2 regions of the Paenibacillus sp. WG02 genome follow, and region 2 is predicted to be linked to the other one. Evidence: a T-box and tRNA genes for the amino acid it is inferred to sense, from the RefSeq annotation. Region 2 holds a T-box; the other holds one or more tRNA genes.
The links. A T-box is a leader RNA that pairs with one kind of tRNA and senses whether it is charged. The one in region 2 lies ahead of ACBP55_RS24515 (arginine--tRNA ligase), so its partner is inferred to be a tRNA-Arg.
Positions count from the first base shown of each region.

Region 1: it has a tRNA-Arg gene. The T-box ahead of ACBP55_RS24515 (arginine--tRNA ligase) is inferred to sense a tRNA for this amino acid. The anticodon was not compared.

Region 1 is NZ_AP036016.1:887,264-902,381, reverse strand. Features, by position in the region: gene ACBP55_RS04185 (GGDEF domain-containing response regulator) at 1-689, opposite strand, end outside; gene ACBP55_RS04180 (HD-GYP domain-containing protein) at 682-1,719, opposite strand; gene ACBP55_RS04175 (carboxypeptidase-like regulatory domain-containing protein) at 1,993-3,819, opposite strand; tRNA gene ACBP55_RS04170 (tRNA-Pro) at 4,135-4,208, opposite strand; tRNA gene ACBP55_RS04165 (tRNA-Arg) at 4,235-4,311, opposite strand; tRNA gene ACBP55_RS04160 (tRNA-Gly) at 4,321-4,395, opposite strand; tRNA gene ACBP55_RS04155 (tRNA-Leu) at 4,439-4,518, opposite strand; tRNA gene ACBP55_RS04150 (tRNA-Lys) at 4,576-4,651, opposite strand; tRNA gene ACBP55_RS04145 (tRNA-Met) at 4,659-4,735, opposite strand; rRNA gene rrf (5S ribosomal RNA) at 4,786-4,902, opposite strand; rRNA gene ACBP55_RS04135 (23S ribosomal RNA) at 5,034-7,948, opposite strand; rRNA gene ACBP55_RS04130 (16S ribosomal RNA) at 8,148-9,689, opposite strand; gene ACBP55_RS04125 (FUSC family protein) at 10,111-11,178, opposite strand; gene ACBP55_RS04120 (DUF1989 domain-containing protein) at 11,349-11,942, shown strand; gene ACBP55_RS04115 (YqcI/YcgG family protein) at 12,007-12,753, shown strand; gene ACBP55_RS04110 (spore coat protein) at 12,809-13,444, opposite strand; gene ACBP55_RS04105 (DUF3934 family protein) at 13,574-13,759, opposite strand; gene ACBP55_RS04100 (HEAT repeat domain-containing protein) at 13,756-14,202, opposite strand; gene ACBP55_RS04095 (helix-turn-helix domain-containing protein) at 14,401-14,787, shown strand; gene ACBP55_RS04090 (stalk domain-containing protein) at 14,919-15,118, shown strand, end outside.
Region 2 is NZ_AP036016.1:5,327,099-5,342,216, forward strand. Features, by position in the region: gene ACBP55_RS24465 (diguanylate cyclase domain-containing protein) at 1-233, shown strand, start outside; partial or broken gene ACBP55_RS24470 (putative bifunctional diguanylate cyclase/phosphodiesterase) at 258-1,022, shown strand; gene ACBP55_RS24475 (MDR family MFS transporter) at 1,043-2,374, opposite strand; gene ACBP55_RS24480 (sulfite exporter TauE/SafE family protein) at 2,573-3,340, shown strand; gene ACBP55_RS24485 (ABC transporter permease) at 3,455-4,198, opposite strand; gene ACBP55_RS24490 (ABC transporter ATP-binding protein) at 4,201-4,851, opposite strand; gene panD (aspartate 1-decarboxylase) at 5,100-5,501, shown strand; gene ACBP55_RS24500 (YheC/YheD family protein) at 5,494-6,249, shown strand; gene ACBP55_RS24505 (threonine synthase) at 6,497-7,702, shown strand; gene ACBP55_RS24510 (hypothetical protein) at 8,127-8,762, opposite strand; gene ACBP55_RS24515 (arginine--tRNA ligase) at 8,907-10,793, opposite strand; T-box leader at 10,873-11,093, opposite strand; gene ACBP55_RS24520 (EamA family transporter) at 11,142-12,008, opposite strand; gene ACBP55_RS24525 (GDYXXLXY domain-containing protein) at 12,066-13,877, opposite strand; gene ACBP55_RS24530 (DUF2157 domain-containing protein) at 13,804-14,304, opposite strand; gene ACBP55_RS24535 (methyl-accepting chemotaxis protein) at 14,563-15,118, opposite strand, start outside.

The sequences.
Region 1 (15,118 bases), 4.0 Mb from region 2:
AAATCATGCTCGCAAGAAATTTTCGACGATATGATCGTTGCCACTTCTCTCAAGACTTGATCCCCAACCAAATGACCATAGTTATCATTAATGTCCTTAAAATAATCCATATCGACCATCATAGCGGCTTGAAATTTCTTGGTTCCCTCTTTAATCATCCGAATGGTAATGTCCAAGTACGCTCGATTATATAAACCAGTTAGTGCGTCCACATACACCAATTTGGCTAATTGTTTATTGTCTTTCTTCAGGTTCTTAACCTTCGCTTTTTGGTGGAGCGCAATTTCAACCTTTCGTTCCAACACATCCAGATCGAATGGCTTGGTCAAATAATCAATGGCTCCTAATCGTAGTCCTTGCAAAATGTCTTCCTTTTGCGCATTTGCTGACAAGAAAATAATCGGAATATCAAAGTCGCTTTCGGCTGTTAATTGTTTGCATATTTCAAATCCAGTCACTTCAGGCATCATTACATCAAGTAAAATAAGATCAGGTGCCGTCTCTTTGACCATCGAGAAAGCCTCTTTACCATCCTCAACCGTGATGATTTCATAATGTAACGAATTTAAAAATATACGGAGTATATTTAAATTATGGGGTTCGTCATCGACGATAAGAATGCGACATTTCATTAATCTATCCCAGCTTTCATTCCTAAAATAGTTGCCTGTTGATAAGTTATTATCCATTCATTTGCATCTGCTCATCGATGATACTTAAGAAAATTCGCACCAATTCCTCATCAAACTGCTTGCCTGCGTGAATAAGAAGTTGTTCCCTGACTTCATGCACGTGCAGCGAATCTCGGTAAACTCTCGTAGAAGTCATTGCATCAAATGCATCTGCAATACTTACAATGCGTACAAGCAAGGGAATCTCTTCACCCTGCAGATTGTCTGGATATCCTCTCCCATCCATGCGTTCATGATGCCATTTTACAATTGGCAGAAGGTGCTCAACATCCGGCAAATCTTTTAACAGCTCATAGCCGATTACAGGATGCTGGCGAATGACGCTAAATTCTTCATCCGATAACCGCCCAGGTTTCATTAGAATATGATCGGGAATTGCTATTTTACCAATGTCATGCAAAAGAGCCCCTAACTTCAGTCGTTCCAGTTCAGTCTCGCTTACACCCGCTTTCGCTCCAAGCAAAGTAGAGTAGAAAGCAACATTATAACAATGATCAACCGTAAAGCTATCTTTAACCCTCAACGTATTAAAAAGATTCTCGTAGGCTTTCTGTTTCAGTACTTGTCTCCGGAATTGAATCTTTTTTATCAATTGCTCCATATGCAATTTAATGAGGTTGCACAGATGCAATTGATCCTCCGTAAGTTGAATATCAGAAGGAAATGAAAACATTAATGCCCCGTATGAAGGACCATGTTTTATATGAAAACCGTATATACACTCGTATTTACTCATGATAAGATATTTTTTTATATGTCCTTCTGCCTTATGTACAGACAAACGTATACCATCTGGATTTTGGAAAAAAAACTGCGTTTGGAGCACAATTTGTTGTAACTGTTCCATGACTGCGGTACTAATATTAACCGAATAAGATGCTGGGGTGCTCTGATGTTTCTCGTCTATAAGAAAGAGAGAGATATGCTCGCAGCCAATTGTTTTCTTGGCGATATCACTCAATTGTCCAATCGATTCGAAGATGGAATCAGAATTTATCACATTTTTAAAAAACAATGAATTCTGCATAGATGTACCTCTTATTCTTCTCAAGTAAACTTCCCCAACTATATAAGTAGTACTAGTTCTTCTTAATAAGGAGATTCTCCTCTATTATAAATAATATTTTCCATTATTTTAATATTTTTTTACTCCAATCGTAATAAAATTGCTCGCTTTTTGTTAATTTCTTGGATTTTTCTCTCGATTCCTGTCAGATCACTTGCGAAGTTTTCCTGCAAAAAAAGGAAAAAGGCCAGTCTATTTCTATGAAATAGGCTGACCTTACATAGTCATAAAGTTCTAGTTAGCTGACATAATCGGCTTAATGAGTGATAACAAGACCTGTGTGTCCTCTTTACTAATTTGGGAGAAGGGGTTGGACGGATTGCTGAGAGTTAGTAGAATCTGCTTGATGTCGATTGCTGTAATTCCTGTGAAGTAATTTTGTTTAAGCGCATTTTGTACCTGATAAGAAGAATAATTGTCTTGAATATAGACCGGTGTGCCATAAGGTGACAAGTGATTATTATAGTCCATTGTAAAGATGGATATAAAATTTGCTCCTTGCGGAATCGTTAGAGACGTAGGGATAGATAACCTCCATGGTGCCCCTTTTGTTACATGGCCTATTTCAACGGAACTCACATTATACCCTGTAAAATAAGCATAATAAGCCTTTATGTTCGTCTCATCGTTATCCTGATTCCAAGTGATATGTCCACGGATACTACGGTAGTGCTCGTCCCAATCTGTAAATTGAATCGTTGGGGGAAGCGGATAATAGGCAGGTATGTCATTCTCTTTGCCATTGTCTAGAACAGAGTATATCGCAATCTGAGTTGCGCCATTCGGGATTGTGATAGGCTCATTAATATTTAAACCGTTGTAATTCATTATATTATTGTTTTCTATACGAGGTTCCAAGGCAGTACCGATCAATTGTAATTTCGTTCCATATGCATCGCTAAAATAAATCGTTTGACCAGCTAGTTGAAGGAGTATATTACTGTTTGATGATACTTCCCATCTTAGCCAACCACCTATTTTCCCTGCTTGCGGGTAATACAGTTGCCCTTCGGAAATTCTCGGAACAGGTAAATTCGATGTTGTAGAGACAGATGTTAAGGGATCTGATAAACGATTATCATATATGGATACAATGGGCCAACTTCCAGGTTCTTCTCCAATGCTGTTATTTACGACTACGCCGATTTCTGCGACATCTGTTGGCAGCGTTGGCAAAGTAAACTGATAAGCTTTATCCGCCCTCTTTTCGACAACACCCAAATGATGGTATATATTTGATGCATTCTTTGTACGATAGTATACACGGTACCCTGTAACTTGAGATTCATTCATAGAACCAGTCCAATTCAGCACTCCATCAATAATTCCGCCGACCGGATTGGTATCTTTGAAGAGTAATTGACCAGGCGCATACATGGACGATTTCCATATTGGACTTGTTACTTGAGCCAAGACAGAGGATTCCGACTTCAACTCCAAACCTATTCTTGTCGCTCCCACTGGGATGGATTTCCCAACTGGCAACGTATAAATATTAGCTTGAGGATTAATACCAGAGTAAACATTACTAATTACCGTGTTATTGCTATCAAAGAAATTAATATTTATTTGGCTATCCGTTGGGATTGTACCGTATGTGCTCCAATAGACAGTCCCTTTAATTTGATCTAAAGAAGAGTATTCAAAGGGGTCGAAATAAAAATAATTCGTTATTCCAACTTGACCGTTGTTATGACCCAACGTCACGTCATGCTGGTAGTTACTACTAACTTGACCGCCGATATACGTATCATCGAAATATCCAGGAGCTGAGACGTAGATGTTATAATTTGCGACTGATAAATTTTCTAGTTTGCCATGACCGTTTCCGTCTAGCTGAATTCGTAATGGAAACGGTAAATTCGGAGAGGTAACAAGAACCTTAGCTGAGCTAATTGGTTGTGACTCTGTATTTTTTATGTTGACTTCAATAGAAGCATCTGAAATACCTGTGACACCCGGCAAAACCGCAGCAGAGACCTTATCAAGATTAGGTAACGTTAGCAACAATACGATTGTAATAATCAAAGCTGCAATCCATTTTGGATGACTTACTTTCATCTAACTCTCCCCTTAAACCAATAATCTGTTCATATTTCATTCGACATGATCTGACATTATCCTCTATTTGTATAGGTAAAAATAACCTCTTTCTCAGTTAATGAACAAATGAGAAAGAGGTTTTCATTTGGGTATATTCAATAAACTCAATTCCTCGAAAGTGAGTCTTGATCGCCTTCATCCACACTGAAAATGTCATCTTCACTTCCTTAACGGTATCCACTGTCATTCAAAATGCCGCTCCCAGCAGAGCTCCGCCAACAAAAAAAGCATAATCTAGCAGTGAACTCACTACTAGATTATGCTTTACTATGATCGGGATGACACGATTTGAACATGCGACCCCCTGCTCCCAAAGCAGGTGCTCTACCAAGCTGAGCTACATCCCGAAACTACTATGAATTTCTAAAAAAAATGGCGCGCCCTGAGAGATTCGAACTCCCGACCTTTTGATTCGTAGTCAAATACTCTATCCAGCTGAGCTAAGGGCGCTTAATAAAATGGAGCGGAAGACGGGGATCGAACCCGCGACCCTCGCCTTGGCAAGGCGATGCTCTACCGCTGAGCCACTTCCGCATAGGGATCCCCAAGGCGTATAGTACGACTTGGGGATGATTGATGCGCGTAGAGGGACTTGAACCCCCACGGTCACCCGCTAGATCCTAAGTCTAGTGCGTCTGCCAATTCCGCCATACGCGCATGCTGTAAATAAGGCTATATGAGAGACTTTGGTCTACGACCAAAGATCCATATATATGGTGAGTCATGTAGGATTCGAACCTACGACACCCTGATTAAAAGTCAGGTGCTCTACCAACTGAGCTAATGACTCGCATCATTGGTTGCGGGGGCAGGATTTGAACCTGCGGCCTTCGGGTTATGAGCCCGACGAGCTACCGGGCTGCTCCACCCCGCGTCATAGTTAGATGTGATCCCTACATTATTGCTAATACCCTTGCGGGTACTGCTTGGCAACGTTCTACTCTCCCAGAACCCTGCGGTTCAAGTACCATCGACGCTGGAGGGCTTAACGGTCGTGTTCGAGATGGGAACGCGTGGGTCCCCTCCGCCATCATCACCAAACAGTCAAAGCGTGGTTTGCGCCTTGAAAACTAGATACGAAACTTGCGTAAAGGTTTGAATTGCTTAGGTTTTCTGGGCCCCAATCAAGTATTCGGAATTCGCTACTAAGCTTATCTTCACTTGGTTGGGAATTGGTTAAGCCCTCGACCGATTAGTATTCGTCAGCTGCATACATTGCTGCACTTCCACCTCGAACCTATCAACCTCGTCGTCTACAAGGGGTCTTACATACTGGGAAATCTCATCTTGAGGGGGGCTTCGCGCTTAGATGCTTTCAGCGCTTATCCCCTCCGTACATAGCTACCCAGCGATGCCTCTGGCGAGACAACTGGTACACCAGCGGTACGTCCATCCCGGTCCTCTCGTACTAAGGACAGCTCCTCTCAAATTTCCTACGCCCGCGACAGATAGGGACCGAACTGTCTCACGACGTTCTGAACCCAGCTCGCGTACCGCTTTAATGGGCGAACAGCCCAACCCTTGGGACCTACTTCAGCCCCAGGATGCGATGAGCCGACATCGAGGTGCCAAACCTCCCCGTCGATGTGGACTCTTGGGGGAGATAAGCCTGTTATCCCCAGGGTAGCTTTTATCCGTTGAGCGATGGCCCTTCCATTCGGTACCACCGGATCACTAAGTCCGACTTTCGTCCCTGCTCGACTTGTAGGTCTCGCAGTCAAGCTCCCTTATGCCTTTGCACTCTGCGAATGATTTCCAACCATTCTGAGGGAACCTTTAAACGCCTCCGTTACATTTTAGGAGGCGACCGCCCCAGTCAAACTGCCCACCTGACACTGTCCCCATACCGGATCACGGTACCAGGTTAGAACTCCGATACGATCAGGGTGGTATCCCAACGGCGCCTCCACCCAAGCTGGCGCTCAGGTTTCAAAGGCTCCCACCTATCCTGTACAGATCGTACCAAAGTCCAATATCAAGCTGCAGTAAAGCTCCATGGGGTCTTTCCGTCTTGTCGCGGGTAACCTGCATCTTCACAGGTATTAAAATTTCACCGGATCTCTCGTTGAGACAGCGCCCAAGTCGTTACGCCATTCGTGCGGGTCAGAATTTACCTGACAAGGAATTTCGCTACCTTAGGACCGTTATAGTTACGGCCGCCGTTTACTGGGGCTTCAATTCATAGCTTCGGGTTGCCCCTAACCACTCCTCTTAACCTTCCAGCACCGGGCAGGCGTCAGCCCGTATACTTCGCCTTGCGGCTTCGCACAGACCTGTGTTTTTGCTAAACAGTCGCTTGGGCCTTTTCACTGCGGCCCCCTCGGGCTATTCACCCTACCGAGGCACCCCTTCTCCCGAAGTTACGGGGTCATTTTGCCGAGTTCCTTAACGAGAGTTCTTCCGCGCGCCTTAGAATTCTCTTCTCACCCACCTGTGTCGGTTTGCGGTACGGGCACCTTCGCCTGGCTAGAAGCTTTTCTTGGCAGTGTGAACTCATGACCTTCGGTACTTAAAGTTTCCCTCCCCATCACAGCCCAGCCTTACGATGTGCGGATTTGCCTACACATCAGCCTCACTGCTTGGACGAGCATCCATCAGCTCGCGTCACTATCCTTCTGCGTCACTCCATCGCTCATAACGGCTACGGTGGTACAGGAATTTCCACCTGTTGTCCATCGACTACGCCTTTCGGCCTCGCCTTAGGTCCCGACTTACCCTGAGCGGACGAGCCTTCCTCAGGAACCCTTAGGTTTTCGGCGGATCAGATTCTCACTGATCTTTTCGTTACTTATACCGGCATTCTCACTTGTATGCGCTCCACCTGTCCTTACGGTCAGAATTCAACGTACATACAACGCTCCCCTACCCATGCACATAGTGCAAGCCATAGCTTCGGTGACGTGTTTAGCCCCGTTACATTTTCGGCGCAGAGTCACTCGACCAGTGAGCTATTACGCACTCTTTCAATGGTGGCTGCTTCTAAGCCAACATCCTGGTTGTCTGTGCAACTCCACATCCTTTCCCACTTAACACACACTTGGGGACCTTAGCTGATGGTCTGGGCTGTTTCCCTTTTGACAATGGATCTTAGCACTCACTGTCTGACTCCCGGATTTAAGTTTGTGGCATTCAGAGTTTGACTGGACTTGGTAACCCTTGGCGGGCCCCGCACCCAATCAGTGCTTTACCTCCACAACTCAACATCCGAGGCTAGCCCTAAAGCTATTTCGGGGAGAACCAGCTATCTCCGAGTTCGATTGGAATTTCTCCGCTACCCCCACCTCATCCCCGCATTTTTCAACATGCGTGGGTTCGGGCCTCCAGTGAGTGTTACCTCACCTTCACCCTGGACAGGGGTAGATCACACGGTTTCGGGTCTACGTCCACGTACTAAAGCGCCCTATTCAGACTCGCTTTCGCTGCGGCTCCGTCTTTTCAACTTAACCTCGCACGGGAACGTAACTCGCCGGTTCATTCTACAAAAGGCACGCCATCACACATATAGAGTGCTCTGACTTTTTGTAAGCACACGGTTTCAGGTTCTTTTTCACTCCGCTTCCGCGGTGCTTTTCACCTTTCCCTCACGGTACTGCTTCACTATCGGTCACTAGGGAGTATTTAGCCTTGGCAGATGGTCCTGCCGGATTCCGACGGGGTTTCACGTGACCCGCCGTACTCAGGATACCTCTAGGGGATTCGTTCGATTTTGGCTACAGGGCTTTTACCTTCTATGCCGAACCTTTCCAGATCACTTCGCCTACCGAACTAACCCCATATCGAGGTCCTACAACCCCAAGGAGCAAGCTCCTTGGTTTGGGCTATTCCGCTTTCGCTCGCCGCTACTGACGGAATCACTTTTGTTTTCTTTTCCTCCAGGTACTTAGATGTTTCAGTTCCCTGGGTATGCCTCTACTAAAGCTATGTATTCACTTTAGAGTAACTGCGCATTACCACAGCTGGGTTCCCCCATTCGGACATCCCCGGATCAAAGCCTGCTTACGGCTCCCCGAGGCATTTCGTCGTTCGCCACGTCCTTCTTCGGCTCCTAGTGCCTAGGCATCCTCCGTGTGCTCTTTCTAGCTTAACCTAGAAAAACATTTAAAGAATTTTGCAAGATTCGTTAGAATCAAGCAACCTAAGTTCTTACTTTACGTTTGTTTCGTTATCTAGTTTTCAAGGAACAAGTAGTTGAAGGTAAATTCATCCTTCAAAACTGAACACGAGTGAGTAAGCGATTTTGTATCCGAAGATACTTGACTGGGTCTATCAGACCCGAGTCTCCATAGAAAGGAGGTGATCCAGCCGCACCTTCCGATACGGCTACCTTGTTACGACTTCACCCCAATCATCTACCCCACCTTCGGCGGCTGGCTCCCTTGCGGGTTACCCCACCGACTTCGGGTGTTGTAAACTCTCGTGGTGTGACGGGCGGTGTGTACAAGACCCGGGAACGTATTCACCGCGGCATGCTGATCCGCGATTACTAGCAATTCCGACTTCATGCAGGCGAGTTGCAGCCTGCAATCCGAACTGAGATCGGCTTATAAGGATTGGCTCCACCTCGCGGCTTCGCTTCCCGTTGTACCGACCATTGTAGTACGTGTGTAGCCCAGGTCATAAGGGGCATGATGATTTGACGTCATCCCCACCTTCCTCCGGTTTGTCACCGGCAGTCATCTTAGAGTGCCCACCCAAAGTGCTGGCAACTAAGATCAAGGGTTGCGCTCGTTGCGGGACTTAACCCAACATCTCACGACACGAGCTGACGACAACCATGCACCACCTGTCTTGGGTGCTCCGAAGAGGGGCACTATCTCTAGTGCTTACACCCAGATGTCAAGACCTGGTAAGGTTCTTCGCGTTGCTTCGAATTAAACCACATACTCCACTGCTTGTGCGGGTCCCCGTCAATTCCTTTGAGTTTCACTCTTGCGAGCGTACTCCCCAGGCGGCATACTTACTGTGTTAACTTCGGCACCGAGGAATCGAATCCCCAACACCTAGTATGCATCGTTTACGGCGTGGACTACCAGGGTATCTAATCCTGTTTGCTCCCCACGCTTTCGCGCCTCAGCGTCAGTTATAGGCCAGAAAGTCGCCTTCGCCACTGGTGTTCCTCCACATCTCTACGCATTTCACCGCTACACGTGGAATTCCACTTTCCTCTCCTACACTCAAGTCAACCAGTTTTGGATGCGAACCGGGGTTGAGCCCCGGGCTTAAACACCCAACTTAATTAACCGCCTGCGCGCGCTTTACGCCCAATAATTCCGGACAACGCTTGCCCCCTACGTATTACCGCGGCTGCTGGCACGTAGTTAGCCGGGGCTTTCTTCTCCTATACCGTCACACAAAAGGCAGTTACTCCTCTTGCTGTTCGTCTAGGGCAACAGAGCTTTACGATCCGAAAACCTTCATCACTCACGCGGCGTTGCTCCGTCAGACTTGCGTCCATTGCGGAAGATTCCCTACTGCTGCCTCCCGTAGGAGTCTGGGCCGTGTCTCAGTCCCAGTGTGGCCGTTCACCCTCTCAGGTCGGCTACGCATCGTCGCCTTGGTAGGCCGTTACCCTACCAACTAGCTAATGCGCCGCAGGCCCATCTATAAGCCACAGATTGCTCCGTGTTTCATAGTTCTCTCATGCGAGAAAACCAATTATCCGGTCTTAGCTATCGTTTCCGATAGTTATCCCGATCTTATAGGCAGGTTACCTACGTGTTACTCACCCGTCCGCCGCTAGCTTACCCCGAAGGGTAAACCCGCTCGACTTGCATGTATTAGGCACGCCGCCAGCGTTCGTCCTGAGCCAGGATCAAACTCTCCATAATAGTAAAACTATTTGAAAGCTTAATTGCTCATTTGCGTTGCTAGCGAGATTTTGCAATCTCTTTTTTGAACGATTTCTCGTTCGTGCTTACTCACTCGTTGTTCAGTTTTCAAAGATCAATTTCTTTCGTTCTCTGCCGTGTTACCGAAGCAGCGAGAAGTAATATACCATATTGAAATTTCATTTGCAAGCTTTTATTTTTATTTATCCATTCGTGAAGATGTTCAACACGTTCAGACTCATTAATAATAATCGATTGCCTTGCTTGTCCGTTTGGAACAAGAATCATAATATAGCACATACGATTTCGTAAAGCAACCTTTAATCATTATTTTATGAAGGAACCTTTCGAGGTGTCCGAACGTCTGACAACCGAAAGGTTCAGTATGACTATTTTATGAAAAGGTGTCCAAATCTATTTATCATTTTAACCTAATGCTTTTGAGCAATAAATCAAGGGGTTCCCTCTCTTCAGTTTCTCCGCGATGATCATGCTCCACAAGCTTATCCAACCGCGTTATTTGATGACCATAATCATACATAGCCGCAGCCACTACTGACAATCGCAGCATTCCTTTCGGCTGCTTATGATAACGGTCGATGAGTACTGTCATGAAGCGCTCGTTCTCTGCTTCCATTTCCAAACCCTCCGAGCAGTCATCCTTGAGCTTATCATCGAATTTCAACAGAACGTGCTCGTGGAACTTTATTAGCTTTTCCAAATGATCATCGAAATAGTCATCGATTGCCTCTGTACGGGACGTTTGAAAATAGTGCTCATCCACGGCTTCGAGAACCTCAAGCCCTTTGTACATCACGAGAAGCTTCTGCTTGTAAACAACGAGTTCACGAATGCGATTTAACCCGCTTCCCTTGATTTTCTTAATCTCTTCTTCCATGAGCCTGTACTTATCCGACAAAGACTTCAAGCTGCTGCGCAGGCTTTCTTTTTCCTCACGGAATACGGTCTCTTTCATTTCATTAGAGATAACCGTGCGAAGGAGGAGCGACATTTTGGCAAAAATAGTACGAATCTGTGCGGCGAATTGCTCTTTGGGCTTAGGTGGAAAGAAAAGGACATTCACTACGAATGCACAACCGATTCCAATCAAACTCAGCAGCAATCGATTGATGGCAAATTGCAACTCTCCTGAAGCCTCCATGACCGCTACAACGGTGACTAAGGTAAGACCGATCGTTTCCTCCATGCCCACTCTTAAACTTATGATGATAACAATAATACATACAATTCCAATAGCAATCACATTATTAGAAAAAAACATACCCGCAAGTAATGCCAATGCCGCGCCTAGAATATTCGTCTGCAGCTGCTCTAGGAAATAGCGCCAAGATCGGTAGATCGAAGGCTGCATAGCAAAAATTGCCGCTACTGCCGCAATAACAGGAGGAGAGAAATTGAGCCAAGCACTTATGTATAAGGCTAATGCTACAGCAATCCCCGTCTTCCACACGCGCGCACCGAAAACCATGAAACCCCACCTCATCCACAAAAATCATATTCAGTATTATCTTACACAGGTACGGATATGGATGCAAAGATGTGTTTTAGAGGGAACCACTGGGCAAGTTCCGCTTGAATGATACCTCCTTCGAGCAGCCATACTGTAAAGATAAATTCCAATGCTGCAGGAGGACCCCAATGATCAAACAAAAATGGCGAATTCCCTCTACGCAAGGGCTTGGTTTTATGCTGGAAAAAGGGCAAGTTGTCCGTATAACAGATGTAATGGGTGAGCAAATTGCCGACTTTGTTGCTTATCGTGCCGACGATACCAGTGTGCGTCTGGATCCAGGTGTTACTATGGATGTGCTGCGTACGATGAAGATAAAACCTGGAGATCTTCTCTATTCCAATACCTATAGCCCGCTACTCTCCGTTGTGGCTGATACCGTAGGGCAGCATGATTTCATTAACTCCCCCTGCCGCCCTGAAATGTATGAATTGCTATACGATAAACAAAACCATGCGAGCTGCTATCATAATTTGAATCAAGCTCTTGCTCAGTTCAACATTCCTATTCCGGATCAATACTATTCGTTGAACTTCTTTATGAACACGGTTATTCAGCCTTCTGGACAAATCAAGATAGAACGGCCGCTATCCAGAGCTGGCGACTATGTTGAGCTTCGTGCAGAGACGAACCTATTCGTGGCGGTATCTGCTTGTCCCTGTTCAGAAAGCGCCTGCAATGGATATGTTTGCACACCTATTGATGTGGAAATTAGAAACTAGAGACATTCACCCATTTTTCACCCATCGCATAGTATGCTCCGAATGGATGAGGGAGGGTGTTGACATGGTTAAATTAGTCTCCAAAGACTGGCTTGAGGATCATCAAGCGGATCTGCCGGAATGGCAGCAGGATGCTTTTCACAAATTTGGTCAAATGATTAATGATCCAGACCAGATGTACCCTTGCATACCCGGGCGTCTTGGTTATATCTCTAATAGTCTTCGTTTCGGATTTGCTGCAGATCCTACATCTGAAGAAGCCATCAATAATGTCGCAAAGCTCTTGCAGCAATACGGAGATTGTTCGCGTGAAACGGGTAAATATGCTTCTCTAGTCATTTTTTTTAATACACCTGACGAACTAGCCAACGGCTTTTCTATAGATATGTATGAACAACTGTTTTGGTCTATTTTAAGCCGGGTAAGCGCTATAGATCAGGCCCCATGGCCTTCCCATATTTCGTCTGATCCTTCCCATCCTTCTTGGGAGTTCTGTTTTGACGGGCATCCGTATTTCGCTTTTTGCGGGACTCCTGCGCATGAGATTCGGAAGAGCCGACGGACTCCATGTTTCCTCATCACATTCCAGCCCCGGTGGGTGTTCGAAGAAATCAACGATTCGACCCCTTTTGGCCGTAATATGAAAAAGTTGATTCGTCAGAAGTTAGTCGAGTACGATGGTGTTCCCGCGCATCCCTCTTTGAAATGGTACGGCCAATCCGATAATCTAGAGTGGGAGCAGTATTTTTTGCGTGATGATGAGAGTGTCGCTTCTCAATGCCCTTTCGCTTCAATGATAAAAAAAGTTTAAAGAGCAAAGAAAAACCAGCATGGGTTGATGAGACCGATGCTGGTTTATGTTCAATTTAGTGTACAGTTCCTGCCCTGTTATTGGGTGGCATTTGCGGCATTCCTTGTGCCGGAACGAAGCTGTTAAGCATTTTTTGCATATCTGAAGCTTCGAGTTGTGGAACTTGGTAGTAGGCATTTCTATTTTGATACAAGAAAATCTCATAGGCCATTTCTATAAAGTTCTGTACTTGAGAAGCCATAACACGACGTACGGCAGGGTTGGTCACTTCAACGGAAGTCATCGTTAATAGCGCAGCATGGGATTTCACAAGGCCTAGCATATGCGCGCTAATGCCTGCATCCTTCACATCAGCCAGAGATTGATTCGGCTTTTTGGGCTGTGTAGGCTTGATCCCGTAGATCGGCTGCGATAGATTTCGGATCATATACGTCTGCGTTTCTTGACTAGGTTTCTGCCCTGTTGAAAAGCACTCTGCCGTTATATTGTAATGGAATAGCGTAAAGTTGTACTGGCGATCCAAAATATCCAGAAGTTCGTTATCTTGGACGAATTGTCGGAAGATCATAAACTGGTCTAGCACATTGATCGTAGAGGCTAACACCTCGTGCAAATCAAAAAGCTCATGCCCCCCATGATTCATGTTCGGCATGCCTTGTGTCATATTGTTATTAGGCGTTTGCTGCTGCATCTCGAAGTCTCCTTTTATGAATGGAATAGTGACTTCGATAATATGAGTTATGTTGAGCGATTTTATTCATTTTGCAGGTAAATACCCCCGGCAGGATGCCGAGGGTTAGATATTTATGAGCTGCAGCCGCTAAGCTTTAGATTTGTCGCCATTGCTGCTGCTCGCGGCTTTGGCAGCTTTGGCTGCTGCTAATAGGCCTTTACTTTTATAAGGTTTTGGGGCACTCTTTGCTCTATTCGCACTAGCTTGCCATCGGTTCCAGCCCTTACTGTCTGTCCCTCTGCCGGTTCCGCCTTTCCCCTTCGCTTTACTCATGTATTCACTCTCAACAACGACGCCCACGTGGTTTCAAGCCATTGATCGAAGTCAGGCCCTTTATCGCCTTCATAAGTATCATATACGTCACTTCTGGTCTTCTGTAACTTCTCTTTAAACTCTTCAAACGTATGGCCTTCCGGCAAGCTCTTCTTAATGCGCACAAAAACTTTACCTGCACCTTTAATCAAGTCGCCTTTTTTCCTTGGCGGCAGCTGAACATCCTCACCAAATGCCCGGAGTTTGCGGTAAGCAGCTTCTTGAATGGGATAAACAGCATCGCTGCTCATCATACGCGCTAGTATGTTAATGGTTTGTTGGTCGTTATACTGGCCTAATGCTTCAACGGCTTCTAGACGTTCTCTCCAGTTGGAAGTACGATTGGCCGATTTTTTTAGTTCCTCAAAATTGGGAGGTATTTCGTTTTTTAATTCGATGGTCAAATGATTCAAGCTCCTTCTGTCTGCTGTTATTAGATTGATGTTACACTTTTTTGATGTGTAGCGCCAACTTTTTAGTGATTATATTTAAAATCGGTGCATCAAAGTACCATTTATACAGGATTTTATAACTTTTATCATATTATACGGGTATCTCTTTTTATCAACGATTTCAATAACCTCGTTTTTGAGGTGAATGAGATGTCCGATTTTTTAAGACTCGTTGGCGAGCGTTTAAGAATGGTTAGAAAGTTAAAGGGCTTAACACAAGATCAGTTGGCTGAAAAAACAGGCAAGGATAGTATGAGTAAATCTCACATTTCGGATATAGAAAGAGGGCAAAGAAATATTTCACTTCTTACGTTGGAAATTCTAATGAATGCCTTAGAAATCGATCCCAGCGAGTTGTTCAATTTTCAGAAGCTTGATGGTGAAGGAATTCATGAGAAAAAGCTGATCCTTGATATTCACAAAAGTATGCTCATGGAGAGAGGGCTTGATGAGGTTAAGTATGTCGTTCGGACAACGAATGATTTCCTGGATACTATAGATGCCAAGGAGTCTGGTAGGAAGAATAGGAAGAGTTAGGGTTTCGTGTTGATACACAACAATCCAAAAAATACAAAAAATAACAAAGTCAAGTGAATAGGTGAAGGTATTTGCACTTTGATAGAGAAATTGTATCATGCAATTAATCTGTCATTCGAGGAGCACTATACATGTCTTTCAATTCTAAGTGCAGTCTACTCAAATTGGTGATGCCGATAGCCTTATTTTTAACTGTCATTTCGGTTTCCGTTCCTAACGCACAAGCTGATGAGATGGCAAATGGTTGGAAAGATATTGTCGCCGGAGGTACATTTAGCTTAGGCGTTAAGGCAGACGGAACAGTCTGGTCTTGGGGCGAAAGTAATCGAAA
Region 2 (15,118 bases):
CAGCTGCTGTGCAAGCCGAAAGAATCATTCAACAATTGGAAGCTCCTTTCCAAATCGACGGGCGCAATGTTTTTGTTTCCACCAGTATTGGTATCTCTTTGTATCCGATCGATGGAGAAGATCCCGAGGTTCTACTGAAAAATGCCGATCAAGCCATGTATATGGCCAAAGAACGCGGAGGAAACCATTATTATTTTTATAAACAGGAAATGAGTGTCCTTTATTCGAGGTGAAATGCATGCGAACAATCCCTCCGAACAGCCATAGAACATAATGAGCTCATCTTGATGTACCAACCCAAATTCAATATTCCTTCCGGCAAAATAATCGGTGTCGAAGCTTTACTGCGTTGGGATAGCCATAAGTTAGGCAGTGTCTCGCCGAAGGAATTTATTCCGATTGCAGAAGAATCCGGACAAATTATTGCCATCGGAAAATGGGTTTTACAAACTGCCTGCCTACAAATGAAAAAATGGCAATCTGCGGGTATGGAGCCTGTTCCAATTGCAGTCAATCTATCCGCTGTCCAGTTTCATCAAGAAGATTTGGTGACCATGATACTCGATATTCTGCATCAAAACGAGCTGGAAGCACAGTATTTAGAACTCGAAATTACCGAAAGTGTATCGATGAATAACGGCCGTAACATCATGGAAAAGCTTTATGCTTTACGGCGCAAGGGAGTTAAAATCGCTGTCGATGATTTCGGAACTGATTACTCATCCTTAAGCTTTTTACAGAATTCTCCTATCAATACTTTGAAAATTGATAAATCGATCGTTCAAGATATTTCCACCAGTATATCTGCATCTTCTATCATTGAAGCTATAATGGCCATGTCACATAGTTTAAACAAGAATGTCATTGCAGTAGGTGTGGAAACTCAAGAACAGCTCACTTTTCTAGAGAAAATTGGTTGTCAACATATACAAGGATATTTATTCTCTGTTCCGCTTACTGACCAGCTATTTGAAACGAGCTATGTTATCCATGATGCAAATGCTAGTCCAAATGCTTTATGAGAAAAGCCAGAATTCGGAGGTTACTCCGTCTTCTGGCTTTTCAGATTGGACGCTGAACGAATAGCAAACGGCATGGCCAATGAAAGTAAGCTTGCCAAAAGTCCAAACACGAACATGTCGTGAATCCCTGTATAAAAGACGCTGGATTTAGTAAGGATTGCCCCCATAATCGTTACGCTGACCGCTGTCCCGATATTCCGTGCAAAGAGCTGCAGCGAGGTGGAAATGCCCTTCTGATGCGCTTCTACCAGCTGCTGTGAACCGATTGTTGTTATTGTGAAGATTAATCCATAAGCAAGACCAAGCATCATTAGTGCGCTAAACGTGTACCAGAAAGAAGAACCCTTGTGTATAAAATAAAACAAAGCCGCTGTAATGACGAGTATCACATTTCCTATGATTAAAAGACGTTTATATCCATAGCGAACCACCCATTTTCCGCATGGTACAGCAACGGCCATCCACCCAATCGATGTACTCAAAAGCGCAATTCCGCTGACAAACAACGAGTAGCCTTGATTTTGCAAGAAGAGAGGAACGAAGCTGGAAGTCCCAAAGAGCGCCGCGCAGCTGAGAAACGAGCTTGCAATCATAATCGCCACCGGACGATTCCGCAGCAGATTTAACGGAACGATCGGCGCAGGATGCTTTCTCTCATATAAAAAGAATGCCATCATGAATATGCCCCCTAACGCTCCATATATGTAGCTATAATGCTCAACTGCAGTAGTAAGCAGCAAAAAGGATATTCCGCAGGCAAACAAAATAGCCCCACCATAATCGACCACTGCTTTCTTCGGTTGATACACTTCCTTATACGGCTGCAAGGCAAGAAGTGCAACGATACATACCGGTATATTCACGAAAAAAATCCACCGCCAGCTCAGGTAGGTCACGAAGAACGTTCCTAATAAAGGCGCTAATATCGCAGATAACCCCCACATCCCTGTGAAATACGCTTGAACTTTACCTCGCTCCTCCACTGGATAAATATCTCCCGCTATGATGGCAGGAAAAGGCATCATCACTCCTGCGCCAATACCTTGAATCGCTCTGAACAGGATCAACTGCAGCATGCTCTGGGATAGACCGCAAAGCACAGATCCGAAAAGAAACAACAATATGCCTGCTGCAAAGATCCGTTTCCGCCCAAATAGGTCAGATAATCTGCCTGCTAATGGAGCTAATACGGTAGAAAGAACCATATATGAGGTAAATGCCCATGCGTACAGGTCATTGCCGCCAATTTCGTTCACAATAATCGGCATTGTGGTATTCGCAATCGTGGTATCGATCGACGAGACTAATACCGCCAAAACAATACTCACCATAACCGTTGTTCGATTTCTCATGGATGTTCCCTCCTAATTGCTGACTTTATTCACATCCACATATTGTAACTGATTCCAGAATGGATGAATAGCATGTTCAGAGTATGATGAAGTCAATTAAAAAAGCAAATCAAAAAATTCCTCTTTACATAATGCTTTTCTATATAATAAAATTAATCCAATAAGGTTAGTGGGTAATTCGATTGGGGACATGACAACATGACTTTAAGTGTATTATTTATGGGCGTATTCGTAGGTTTTATGGTCGGATTAACTGGTGTTGGCGGAGCTTCGCTGCTAACCCCTATTTTGATCCTGATTGGTATTCATCCTTCAATTGCCGTGGGAACAGACCTTTTTTATAATTCGATTACAAAGCTTTTTGGCACGATTCAGCATTGGCGGCAGAAAACGATTGATTTCAAGCTGGTTAAAATGCTCGCTATGGGTAGTATTCCAGGTGTTATCGCAGCCGTTGTTTTTTTGAAATTATTCAATTCGTTCTTTCATAACCAGGAAATTATTATTAAGCATGCACTTGGTTATGTCTTGATTCTGGTAGCTTTTGCTACCTTGTTTAAAGTTTTCTTCGGCCACAAGATCAAAGAAAATCGCTGGCAGCTCCAATCTTTGGAGGAGAAACGAGGACTAACCATTACAATTGGTGCTGTACTGGGTTTTGTTGTAGGGCTTACGTCCATAGGATCTGGCTCCCTGTACGCTATTGTCATGCTTTACTTTTTCCGCATGAATCCCGCTCAACTTGTAGGAACAGACATCGCTCACGCTTTTTTCCTTGCGACGACAGCAGGCATTCTGCACGCAAGTATGGGGAATGTGAATTATACACTCGTCCTCAATCTTCTCATCGGTTCTATTCCCGGCGTCGTTATCGGAAGCATGCTATCCACCAAGGCACCGACCGCTATTCTGCGCACGATTATTGCAAGTCTGGTATTAATTAGCGGCCTTAAATTAATAGGATGAAGCACAGCAACCGTTCATCCATAACGAAGAAGCGTCCGAGTAAACCAATCGGACGCTTCTTGCTGATCACATATCATGTCGTTTTGTGCGGTTCCCCGGGAAATATCCGCTGCTTTATTTCAATGTCATTTCCCGAGTAAACCACAATTTATAACTAAGCATGCTTAATATGATACTTGTAATTGCCGCTGCTGCTGTGAATGCAAACAAAATCAACATTTGATATCGAACGGCTTCCACAGGATTTGCTCCTGCGATAATCATCCCCGTCATCATTCCAGGCAGCTGTACGAGTCCAACTGTTTTCATTCCGTCTATCGTCGGAATCATGCTGGCCTTCACGGAGCGCTGCAGTGCTTGCTGAATCGCCTGTCTAACCGAGGATCCGAGAGCTAGCAGCGCTTCAATTTCTCCGCGCGACGATTGCACCTCACGATTCATTTGATTCAAAAACAAGCCACAAACAATCATTGAACTACCAATGGTCATCCCGCTAATCGGGATAATGAACTGGCTAGTTGGCTTGATAATTTGTAAACTGAGCATGAGTGACATTGTAATCGTTTCCGTTACAGCAATCGCAGCAGCTATTCTCCAATATATCCCCTTTAACCCTTCTCCACGTTTGCCCGCATTGTGTGTAGCAACCACAATCATAACAGCAATGATCATAAAGATAAGTCCCCAATGCTCCGTCTGAAAAATAAAGTGAAGCACATAACCAATGAACAACAGCTGCAAGGCTCCACGAATGGTTCCCACAGCAATGTCCTTCTCAAGCCCAAGCTTCTGCCATTTAGATAAGGCAACTGTAATCATGACAAAGGTCAATGTAAAGCCTAACGCTAGCGTAGACACGTCTAATCCATCCCCCCTTCGACTGAGGGCATATCCGTCCATTCCAACGAGTCTTCCGGTACAGTTTCAACTAATAATCCGCGATTCAAATACCAGAACCGATTGCCTACCCTCTTGGCTTGCTCCATCTCATGCGTTACCCATATAAGCCCAGCTTCCCGCTCTTCAAGCCAATTCATCAGGGTATCTTCAACTGCTTGCTTGCTGTGTGCATCCAGTGCAGAAGTTACTTCATCAAGTAAGAGGATATCCGCTCCCAGCAGCATTGACCGGACTAATTGAACCCGCTGCTTCTGTCCTCCAGATAAATCAGCCGCCTTCTGAGACCAGCTCAGGTCTCCAAGCCCAACCTGCTCCATCAAGCTTAGCGCCAATGATTTATCGAAATTACGCTGATGCAGTTTACTCACCAAAGCCAGGTTGTCTTCGACCGTAGTAGGCAGCATAACCGGCTGTTGGGGGACATAACAGACTTTCTTCCGCCATTCACTTGGTCCCCAGCTCGCAACCTGTTGTCCATGCAAGGATAAGCTTCCGCCATCCATGCTTTCTAAGGTGGACAAGATCCGAAGCAGTGTACTCTTCCCTTGGCCGGAAGGACCTAGAATTGCAATTCGATCTTTGGGCATGACGTTCGCACTTATTTGCTCCATTAAAGGCGTCAGGCCTTCATTCGGATGCTTCTTATGTAGATTTTCAATAACCAGAATAGGCTGCAGTACTTTTCACTCCCATCTATCCAAGTTTATATATATCCATTTTAATAGTATATCACAGCCATAAATCAACGGGGCATTTACCCATTTTTCGCTCAAAATAGGCTTTAGCCTACACCAGTTGACCGACCTTAGGCATACTTTGTGAGGAATACCCAATGTGATGATAAAGGAGCTACTGCAATATGCTGCGACTAATGTGTAAAGGGAAGATCCACCGTGCGACGGTAACGGAAGCCGATTTGGATTACGTGGGAAGCATTACTATAGATGGTTTATTGATGCGCAAAGCGAACATTTTACCCTATGAAATGGTTCAAGTGACAAGTCTTCGTAACGCCACCCGGTGGAAAACATACGCGATCCCTGCGCCGGAAGGCTGCGGCAAGATCGGTTTGAATGGCCCTCCCGCCCACCTTTTTGCTCCAGGCGACCTCGTTATTATTCTTAGTATGGGACTTATGAATGAAACTGAAATTAACAACCTCAAACCTCAAGTGGTTTTCGTAGATGAACGCAACCAACTGCTCCGAGTTGAAGAACATGATCTAGTTATTCTCAAACAAGAAGCGAAATCCAATGAGTAAGCTAAACACAAGCAAATGGACCAAATATAAGCTGCTGCGGAAATCGTCTAAACTTAGTGTGAATCTTCCTGAAACAGCATGGTTGCGAGAAAGCTCATTCTGGCGAATGATAAAAAAATACGGTGAAATCATCATTAAACCAACTGGGAGCTATGGGGGAAATGGTGTCATTCGGATCAAAAAGATGGATTCTTCCACCTATGTGGTTCAGGATGGCGCTACGAAGAAAAGCTTTACACAATATAACCAATTAAACGCCTATATCAAAAAGAAGGCGCTCAATAACAACATTATTCAGCGGCGGATTCCGCTTGCCACGGTGAATGACCGCCCTTTTGATCTCAGAGTGATGGTGCAGCGCCGTTTGGATTCTCCTTGGGAAGTAACTGGTAAACTGGCCAAAGTAGCCGGAAAGGGCTTTATCGTGACGAATATTCGCCTGAGCAGCGGTAAGGTCGTATCCTTGGATTATGCTCTCAAAAACTCGGAGCTCAAAAAGATGCGGGCTGCCGACCTCCATTCACAGCTTGATAAAGTTGCTCTAAAAGCAGCTCAGCAATTAAGTCCTTATTATTCTTGGGTGCGTACGATGGGGATTGATATGGCTTTGGATAAAGAAGGAAATGTGTGGATTATTGAGGTTAATTTCGCTCCGATGCTTGAGCTATTTTTGAAGTTGAAGGATAAGTCGATGTTCCAGAAGATGAAGTCATTTCACAAAAGCAAACCAATAAAAAGAGTTAATTAACAATGATAATTAACTAAGAAATTGACGGAGAAATATAGGGAGAAATATAGGGAGAAATATAGGGAGAAATATACCGAGAAGTACTCCTAAAATAAACCAAAAATAAAACGAAAATAAATAAAATCAAAAGACACAAGCCGTTTCCTTCTTCTCCTCTTGATAATAGTCTAAATAAGAGTTTGCTATTGCAAGACTCAAATTACAACTACGTTAGTTTTCCTGTCGAAAACTTGGAGGAGGCCCGGAGATGAACCGATTGGGGCTTTATTGCTCACGATGTTCTGCAAGGCTCCCTTTCCGCTATCAAGAAATGAAATGTGACTGCGGTGGCACTTTATTGGTCGATTACGACTTGGAGCACATAGCTAGAACGTTAACGAAAGAAGCTTTACAAATACGCTACCCATCAATGTGGAGATATAAAGAATTGCTTCCAGTGAGTAACCCTGATTGTATCATCACATTAGGCGAAGGCTGGACGCCACTTCTGCGCATGCAGGAATGGGAGAAGAAGCTTCCTATTAAACGCCTATGGATCAAGAGAGAAGAGCAGAACCCTACAGGGAGCTTCAAATCGAGAGGCTTCTCCGTCGCCGTTTCCTTGCTCAAGGAAGCGGGAGCGACGAAAGCGGCCGTACCATCAAATGGAAATGCCGCGGGGGCATTAGCTGCCTATACTGGACGTGCTGGTATCGAGGCTTCCGTCTTTATCCCTATGGATTGCCCGCCATTAATCGTGGACGAATGTCCGTTATATGGAGCAGCCACCTTCCTCGTCGATGGCTTCATTCATGATGCAGCAGCAATCATTGAAGCTGGTAAAAAAGATCAGGGCTGGGTAAACGTCGGCACTCTGAAGGAGCCAGGACGTGTAGAAGGCAAGAAAACTATGGGACTTGAACTCGCTGAACAACTCGGTTGGACATTCCCCGATGTCATCATCTATCCCACCGGCGGCGGCTCCGGTATTATCGGCATGTGGAAAGCTTACCAGGAGCTCAAAGCACTACGCTGGATTGACGGTCCCATGCCAAGATTCGTCTGCGTGCAGGAAGAGGGATGTCAGCCCATCGTCGATGGTACAGCAAACAGCCAAACTGCTAGTTCCTTGCCTGCTGGAGTAGAAGCAAGTCCGACAGGCATGCGCGTACCGAATCCGCCAGACTTGGCGCTTATCCTGTCGATTGTGAAACAAAGCGGCGGCACAGCCATCGCCATCTCCAAGAGCCAAATTGCCGAGGCGACTCGCACTTTGGGCTCGCAGGGCATTTCCGCGTCCCCCGAAGGCTCGGCAACCTGGGCAGGTCTGCTCGCCCTCTGCGACAGCGGATGGCTGCGCCCGAGCGATTCCGTTGTGCTTTTTAATACGTCGCATGCGATGAAATATGTGAAGTTTGGATCCTTCTCTTCACTTCCGATTATTAGCAGCTATGAGGAGTATCTCCGTTTGTAGGAAGTAAACTTTTAACGTGTTTCTTGGAGGCTAAGAGATTCCTATTCCTATTCCAACCCCTACTTCTTCTTCAATACTTACACTTACTCTCTGACATACTGCATAACATCCGAACGTTTAAAGGAGCATTGTTGTACGTTGTACAACATAAATCAAACAAATTAGCCTCTTTCTAGGCGATTGTTGTAAAAAGTACAACATTTTCGCCTAAAATCAGCGCATTTGAGAGAAAATCGACCAAATTGTTGCACAAACTACAACAGTTCCAGCTCTGCGAGAAGAAACTAAGAAAATTGTTGTACGTTGTACAACTTCTCTCGTTGCAAACACGGAGAACCCCCTGTAAACAGGTAGACTATTCCTCTATAAGCCCATAAAATCAAACAGCCAGGAGGAAACCCTCCCGGCTGTTCTCTTCTCAACCTTATTGACCTAAATTATTTTCTTCATACAACCGATACATTGCTTGAATTAAAGGCTCGGCCGGGTCACGATTCAATAAATATAACGTCATTAAATATTGCAGTGGAAGCGCACACGTATTATTGCCGTCTTCAACAGCTACGAAGCCAGCCTCAAGAACTGGGCCATGCTCCTCATGAAGCTCCAAGTCAACATAGATCTTTTGATCAGGGAATTCTTCCCGCACAGTAGCCGCGCAATAAGGAACAATATGTTTATCCAGCAGTTCTTTGGCTTCATCTTCCGATTGTGGAGGATTCGGCAGCGGATGATTTTCTGGGCTTCTCAGCAAATCTACGAAGAAGGACGATAGCCATAGCCCTGCATTCGGATTCGTTTGGAAGTTTCTCATAATTTCATTCAAGAAAAATCCGCAGGATGTGGACTTTTCATCATTTTTAAGTGTGAAAGCAAACATTGGACCATAAGTCGGATTATTGCCGATTTGTCCATCTACTTCATATTCAGGAAATTGTTCTTTCATTACTTCTTGAATGTGCTGAAACCAAGTCATAATGATTTGGGCTTGTTCGCGTTCTTGATCTTGTTCTTGTTCGTTATCTACTGGAGCTTGTGTATCGATATCTTTTTCTGTCATTGTGGTTAAAGCCTCCTGAATCATTCAAATTGGCACGAATATTCTTATTGTACCGCATTTGATCAAGATCAGAAAGCTTATGTTGCATTTTTAAGGACGAATGCGAACAACCCCGACTTCCGAAGCATGAGATCGGTTTTCCGGTTACAACCGTTTGGGCGTCGGCATACCCAGCACTTCCAGTACTTGATGCATGGTGTCTTTATACGTTTGCGTAATCCAAAGGCGATGGGCGATGCTTTCTTCACTGCCTTTTAAGACCGGACAAACGCTGTAAAAATGGTTAAAAAGCGAAGCTAGCTCGAAAGCAAAATGGCAAAGTACGTTCGGAGCCAATTGCTTAGTGGCAGTTTCCAGTGTTTCTGGCCAGTAGGCGACGTGCCTCAGAAGGAGGTATTCCTGATCTTCCAAAAGAGTCCCATCGAACTTTGCCTCTATCCTTGGATGACGAGTATTTTTCTTTGCTTTGTCCAAAATACTGTTTGCTCTTGAGTACGCATAAAGCAAGTAAACGCCCGTGTTCCCTGTTATTTCTGTCGCATGCTCCAAATCAAAAACAACTTCCGTTTGCAGCTGATATTTCAGCAAATAATAACGGATCGCAGCCGCGGCTATCGCTCTGCTGGAGATCCCCGCTTTTCTTGAGCGTTTTGCGTCAATGACTCTCTCCATGTGATCAAGTAGGTCAGCGACTTTAATCCCAATCCCTTGACGCCCAGACATCGCATAAGAGCTTTTGCCATCCGAAATATCAATACCCAGGCCTGAAGCAGTATCTGGACTCAAGGAAACTACCCCGTAGCTCACGTGCTTAAGCTGACTCGCCTGCTGTTCATAACCCAGCACTTCAAGAGCTAGCTTAACCATCTCCTGAGGGTATTGTTGACGATAATCAATGACATTAATGACGATATCCGCTTGCCCGATCGATTTCTTCCTCCCTTGGGAAGCGGTAGACCATAGTCCATCCTCCCATTTTTTATATACAAAATCATTCGGCAGCACTCCGAATTTCCATAAATGATAGGCAATATCCTTCGCTGTGTACGTTAAAATACCATTGGAACGAACGAGCACTTTATCCCCTTGATAATCCGTGCTTTCCCCAGCTGTAACAGCCCCTTCTTCTAGATTCTTCAGCACCCAGCAGCCTGCCAATTTCCCATCCGTCACCTTATGAAACATATCTGTTTGGCTCAGCAGCTCGAAGGTTGAATCCCAGAATCCCGCTCTTACAATGCTACTTTCCCAAACCAGCACATCGTAGTGAATGCCGAATTGCTTCATTTCTTCCAACTGCTCGCGTACAATCCTTTCCGCCACCAATGCCCCCATCCAAGCAAGATTGGAATGCCCGCTCTCTAGCGCATGAAGTACTGTTAAACGCTGCTCAACAAGCTCCGGCTCCACTTTGTAAGCTTGATTCACCTTCGCGTAGGTCTCCCAACAAAAGTCGCCAAATCGATGAAAAATCTCTTCTGATTGTGTATGCAGAATGCCCACCACTGTATCCGCCAGTTGATTCCCCAGATCATCTATATAGTTATGCACTTCTACCTGATACCCAGCTTGCGACAGCATGCGAGATAAGGAATCACCAATACAGGAATTTCTCAAATGGCCAACATGAGCAGCTTTATTAGGGTTGATTGACGTATGCTCGATCAAAATTTTTGTTTTGTTTCTTTCGTCAACAAGCCCTTTTGCAGCTCCATAATGACCAGATGACCAGGTGTCCCAATTTATATAAAAGTTCAGAAATCCCGGCGGCACCGCAGCCACTTTAGCGAATAAGCCTTGAACAGAGCCGCTTTTTTCTATGCGTTGCTGAAGCTCCTGCGCGATTTGCAAAGGAGCCTTACGAATTATTTTTGCTAGTAGCATAGCCACATTCGTACTGTAATCACCATGCTCTGCGTGAGCTGGGTGCTCTGTCAAGATCTTCAAAGTCGCAGGCTGTTCTATTCCGCACTCTTGAAATAAAACACCTACATGATATTCGATTTCATTTGTTAGAAGCTGCTGAATCATGGAATATTCCTCCTAAATGGATGATGCAAAGCTAAGCATGTTAGTTATGGGAAAACGCAAAAAAGCCCCCGTCTCTACAATAAGAGACGAGAGCTGTTCATTCCCGCGGTACCACTCTAAGTGTTAAACCACAGGTTTAACCACTCCAACGATAACGGCTTATGCCGGATCTCCCTACGTTGAACTTTCGGAAGACCATTTCCCAGGCCCGCTTCACTCTTGACATTCGTACCGGTTCCCACCTGCTCCGGCTCGCTGCGACTGTCCGACAAGAATTACTGTCCTGTTCACCAATGTTTCTTATGAAATTACGAATTTACTGAATATTACAGCAATAATAATGTATTGTCAAGATGCAACTAATTTCATCATCATAATGCCAATGAACGCTAAAGCTAGGCCGGATTGTTCCATTATTGAGAATTTGTCCCTCAAAACAAAACGTGTATACAATAAGACGATCAATACATTTAGTGCAACGACTGCAGAAACTAACCCCGTTTTCCCTAGAGCGAACGCATGAATAATGAAGATCATACCAATGACATTGGTAATCCCGACGACCATCCCAAACAGGAACGTTCTTCGTTCTGTCCAACTGGCTGGCGCAGCTTCCTTGCCTTTATCCTTTGCCCTGTCCTTCAACCACCATAATCCAAAACAGCATGTCCCTGTTGCAAACATAAAAAATAGTGTTGGAAACAATGGCGCAGAAACGATGGTTGTCCATTTGCTAGATAAATCATTCCCGGCAAAAAGAAACAAAGCAAGCACTCCCCATCCGGCTCCTTGCAGATTCTTTAAGGTGATATCATTCGAGTAACGAACGAATAAGATGCCTACTACAATCACAAGGAAGGCAAAGAACTGCCATAAATTGAGCCGCTCATCCCAAAGCAGAAATGCGACGAAGACCACAACAACCGACGGTAAACCGGTGAGGATGGCTACTAACGAGGCTTTACCTACCGCAAAGCCTTTGAACATACTGGCATTGGCTCCAAAGGAGAACAATCCCATTTGAACACCAATCAGAGCAGACACTGTCCACTGCTGCTGAGAAATAAGGGCGCATCCGATACTGACGAGCGCCCCCATAAAAAATGTGCCGCAGAGCAGCACATTCCGATTCAACGATTGCTGGCTGGTCCAATGATATAGAATGCCTCGCAGCCCGAAGCTGGCAGCCGCAAGTACTGAAAATATGAGCCACATGAGAACAGATACCCCTTTCTTTTAAGCAAAGATCGGGTTATTTTACCACATTAATCTTTATTGAACAATACTTGGTTGTAACAATAAGCGCACAAGAATCGCATCGCCGCCAGCAGAAACTTTCACTTCCGCAAATTTGGCATCACGTTCATATTCACGACCTGTTCCTTCCGGAATGAAATAAGTCTCAATCCCGTATTCAATGCCCTCATAGCCGATTTTGTTTCCATTCAAGCGAACCTCTCCAGGAGCAAGAGCTTCCCCTTTTGTATACACGCGGCGATATTCATAAACACCTGTCGCCATGTTCGGAGCAAGAACGACTGTAATTTTCCCCTTAGAATCTAGAACATGATTGTTATCTTCAAATAATGGAGGCTCAGCTATCTTATAGCGTAACCGCACATAATCACCCTGAATAAGAGAACGTGGATCAATCGGTTCAAGCTGCAGCTTAATTAGCTGTCCATGAGCGAGCAGCCACTCACTTTTACCAATTTGTAAGGACATAGCCATAACTTGCAGCAGAACTAGCAGAGCAATAATCCAGCGGTTCATTGCGTAATTTGAGTGAACCTCATTTGGTTCAATCGCTTCCAAACGATGTCTTTTTTCATACCAAACCGTAAATGCAAGTATCAAAATCCCGATGACAGCGAAGCTAATCGATTTGTGCAGAAGCTTCCAGGCCAGATCGTAATATTTGTATACCAGGAAAGCAATCCAAAAGCCCATTGACCAAGCATAAATCCATCTGATATGCAATTGTTTACTTATGACCAAAGCGAGAACAACGACGATAAAGTACAGCACATTGACTATATAATACCAAGCTGAATCCGCCATAAAGGTTAGGATAAATAAAGTTAGCAGAAGAGAAGGAAAACTGCTGTAAAGAATAGGCTGTCTGACTCCAACATTTGCTATGACCTGACAACTGACAAATATAACGAATAGTAAGCCACTAAGTATGCTAAGAACAATAATACCGCTATCGGTCCAATTGAAAAGTACGAAAGAAGCAATAATGACAGCCGCGAGAAAAAAGAATATACGATGTACCAACCCAGCCATATAGATGAAAGCAGCAACCGTAAGCACTAGGAAAACCAATAGAATAGGAACATTCTCCTTAAAAACAGCCGCTCCTGCGCCAAGGAGCAATCCACTAATTAGAATTGTGTAACGCACTAAGGGATTTAGTTTTTTGGCTATGATCATCGCTATAACAGTTACAATACCAAAGCCAATTAGTACATTCTCCGGTTTATTAAATCCTAGTACAACAGTAACAATCCCAATGATCGTCAAGCTGCCCAGAAGCGAACCAATTATGATGACCGAAACCGTGAGGACACGAACGACCCATTTCGTAAAATCTCCATCCGGCTTCACTTGATCCGAAGCTTCTAGATCTGAGCTATTTTCCGATTCCAACTGCTTGGAGGAAGGATTCCAAGAGCGAATAAAGTTCATGAACTTCACATTCGCAAAGATGAACACGATAATAAACAACAAGCTGGCAATGAAAAAGAACTCGTTATAATGCTGGATAATAAGCTCGATATATTTGACTGTCACCGTAATCGATACCCACAGTCCGGCAAATAAAAGATAAGCTTTGTTCCTTGTCTTGTGAGTATAGTAAACAGCTGCCGCTAGTACGAGGATGAGAGGCAAATTCATAAACACACCGTACTTCTCGTACACTTGCGAATTGGAAGTCACAATTAAAACGGCTATCCCAACTTGAAAAGAAATCCATTTGAGAAATGGCGAGTACAACCGGCCCCTCTCAGTCAAAACATACAAAATGCCATTCGCAATGGCGATTCCGAGCCCAGATGACAATTTGGATGACTTCCGCATCTGAACTCACTCCCCAACGCCCAAAGAAATAAATCCCATAAGCGAGATGACCTAACATGTAGGCTAGTATATAATATGGCTGCCACCTGGTTAATAGGGCAAGTAAAAATGCCGGAATGAACCATACGGCGAACAAGCTGTAATTGTCAGCATGAGAATTGTAGGTTTGACCAATGAGTCCAACACCTATACCGAAGGAAATACAACTCGCAAATAGGCTGAGTTTACTTAGAAACTGCCTGCCATTTTGACGAGAAAGCCATACAGATAAGCCGTAAAAACCCATGATAAGCACAAAGACAGGAATGAATTTCTCCCAGCGGTTTAATTTCTCCCAATTCGTAGCAAAAAAATATGCAATGGCGGTTAGTAGAGCACTAGCTCCCAATACATAGCCTAGTTGAATCGTAACAAATTTGGATTTCATGATGATATTCCTCCTCTCGCTTACTTCTAATTGTACTAGAAATATACAGCTTGAGAAGTACTATCTATTCCTAGTACCAGATCATTAGCCTAGGGTGGATTCCGCTTTTATGACACAAGGATAAACGACTCCGTCGTCCCACCGGGACGAGCGCGTTTGTCAAGGTAGATGCGAAGCAAAAGTATAAAACTTATACTTTCTTATCTACTGAAAAAAGCCAGCACTAGGCTGGCACGTAATCAAATGATGCGATTATCGTCAATCTGTAATCTTAAAATTTTGAACAGAACTTTGCAGGACAACAGCCATATCTGATAATTGGCGAATCGCTGAAGTAATTTCCTGAATGGAAGCACTTTGCTCTTGAGCAGCCGCCGCCACCTCCTCGTAGCCTGCCGATTGTTCCTCGGTAATGCCAGAGATTTTCTGCATAGCGTTAGAAATAATCTCAAAGGATCTTTCCGCTCTCTCTAAAGTCTCGATCAAGCGGTCAGTCCGATTAGTGAAAATGGAAATACCGTTAAAAATAACTTTAAAATTTTCATATGTATCGTTAATCCAGCTTTGACCTTGTTCGACTGCTTGATTTCCTTGAACAATGCTCTCCATGACAAGAAGGCTGTCATTTTGGGTACTGGAAACGAGCTCGGTGATAGAGCTTGCGGCTTTCGTCGATTGCTCAGCCAGCTTCTTCACCTCGCCAGCTACAACGGCAAAGCCTTTCCCTTGCTCGCCAACCCGTGCCGCTTCAATCGAAGCATTCAGAGCCAGCAGGTTCGTCTGCTGTGCAATTTCGGTAATGATATGGATAATT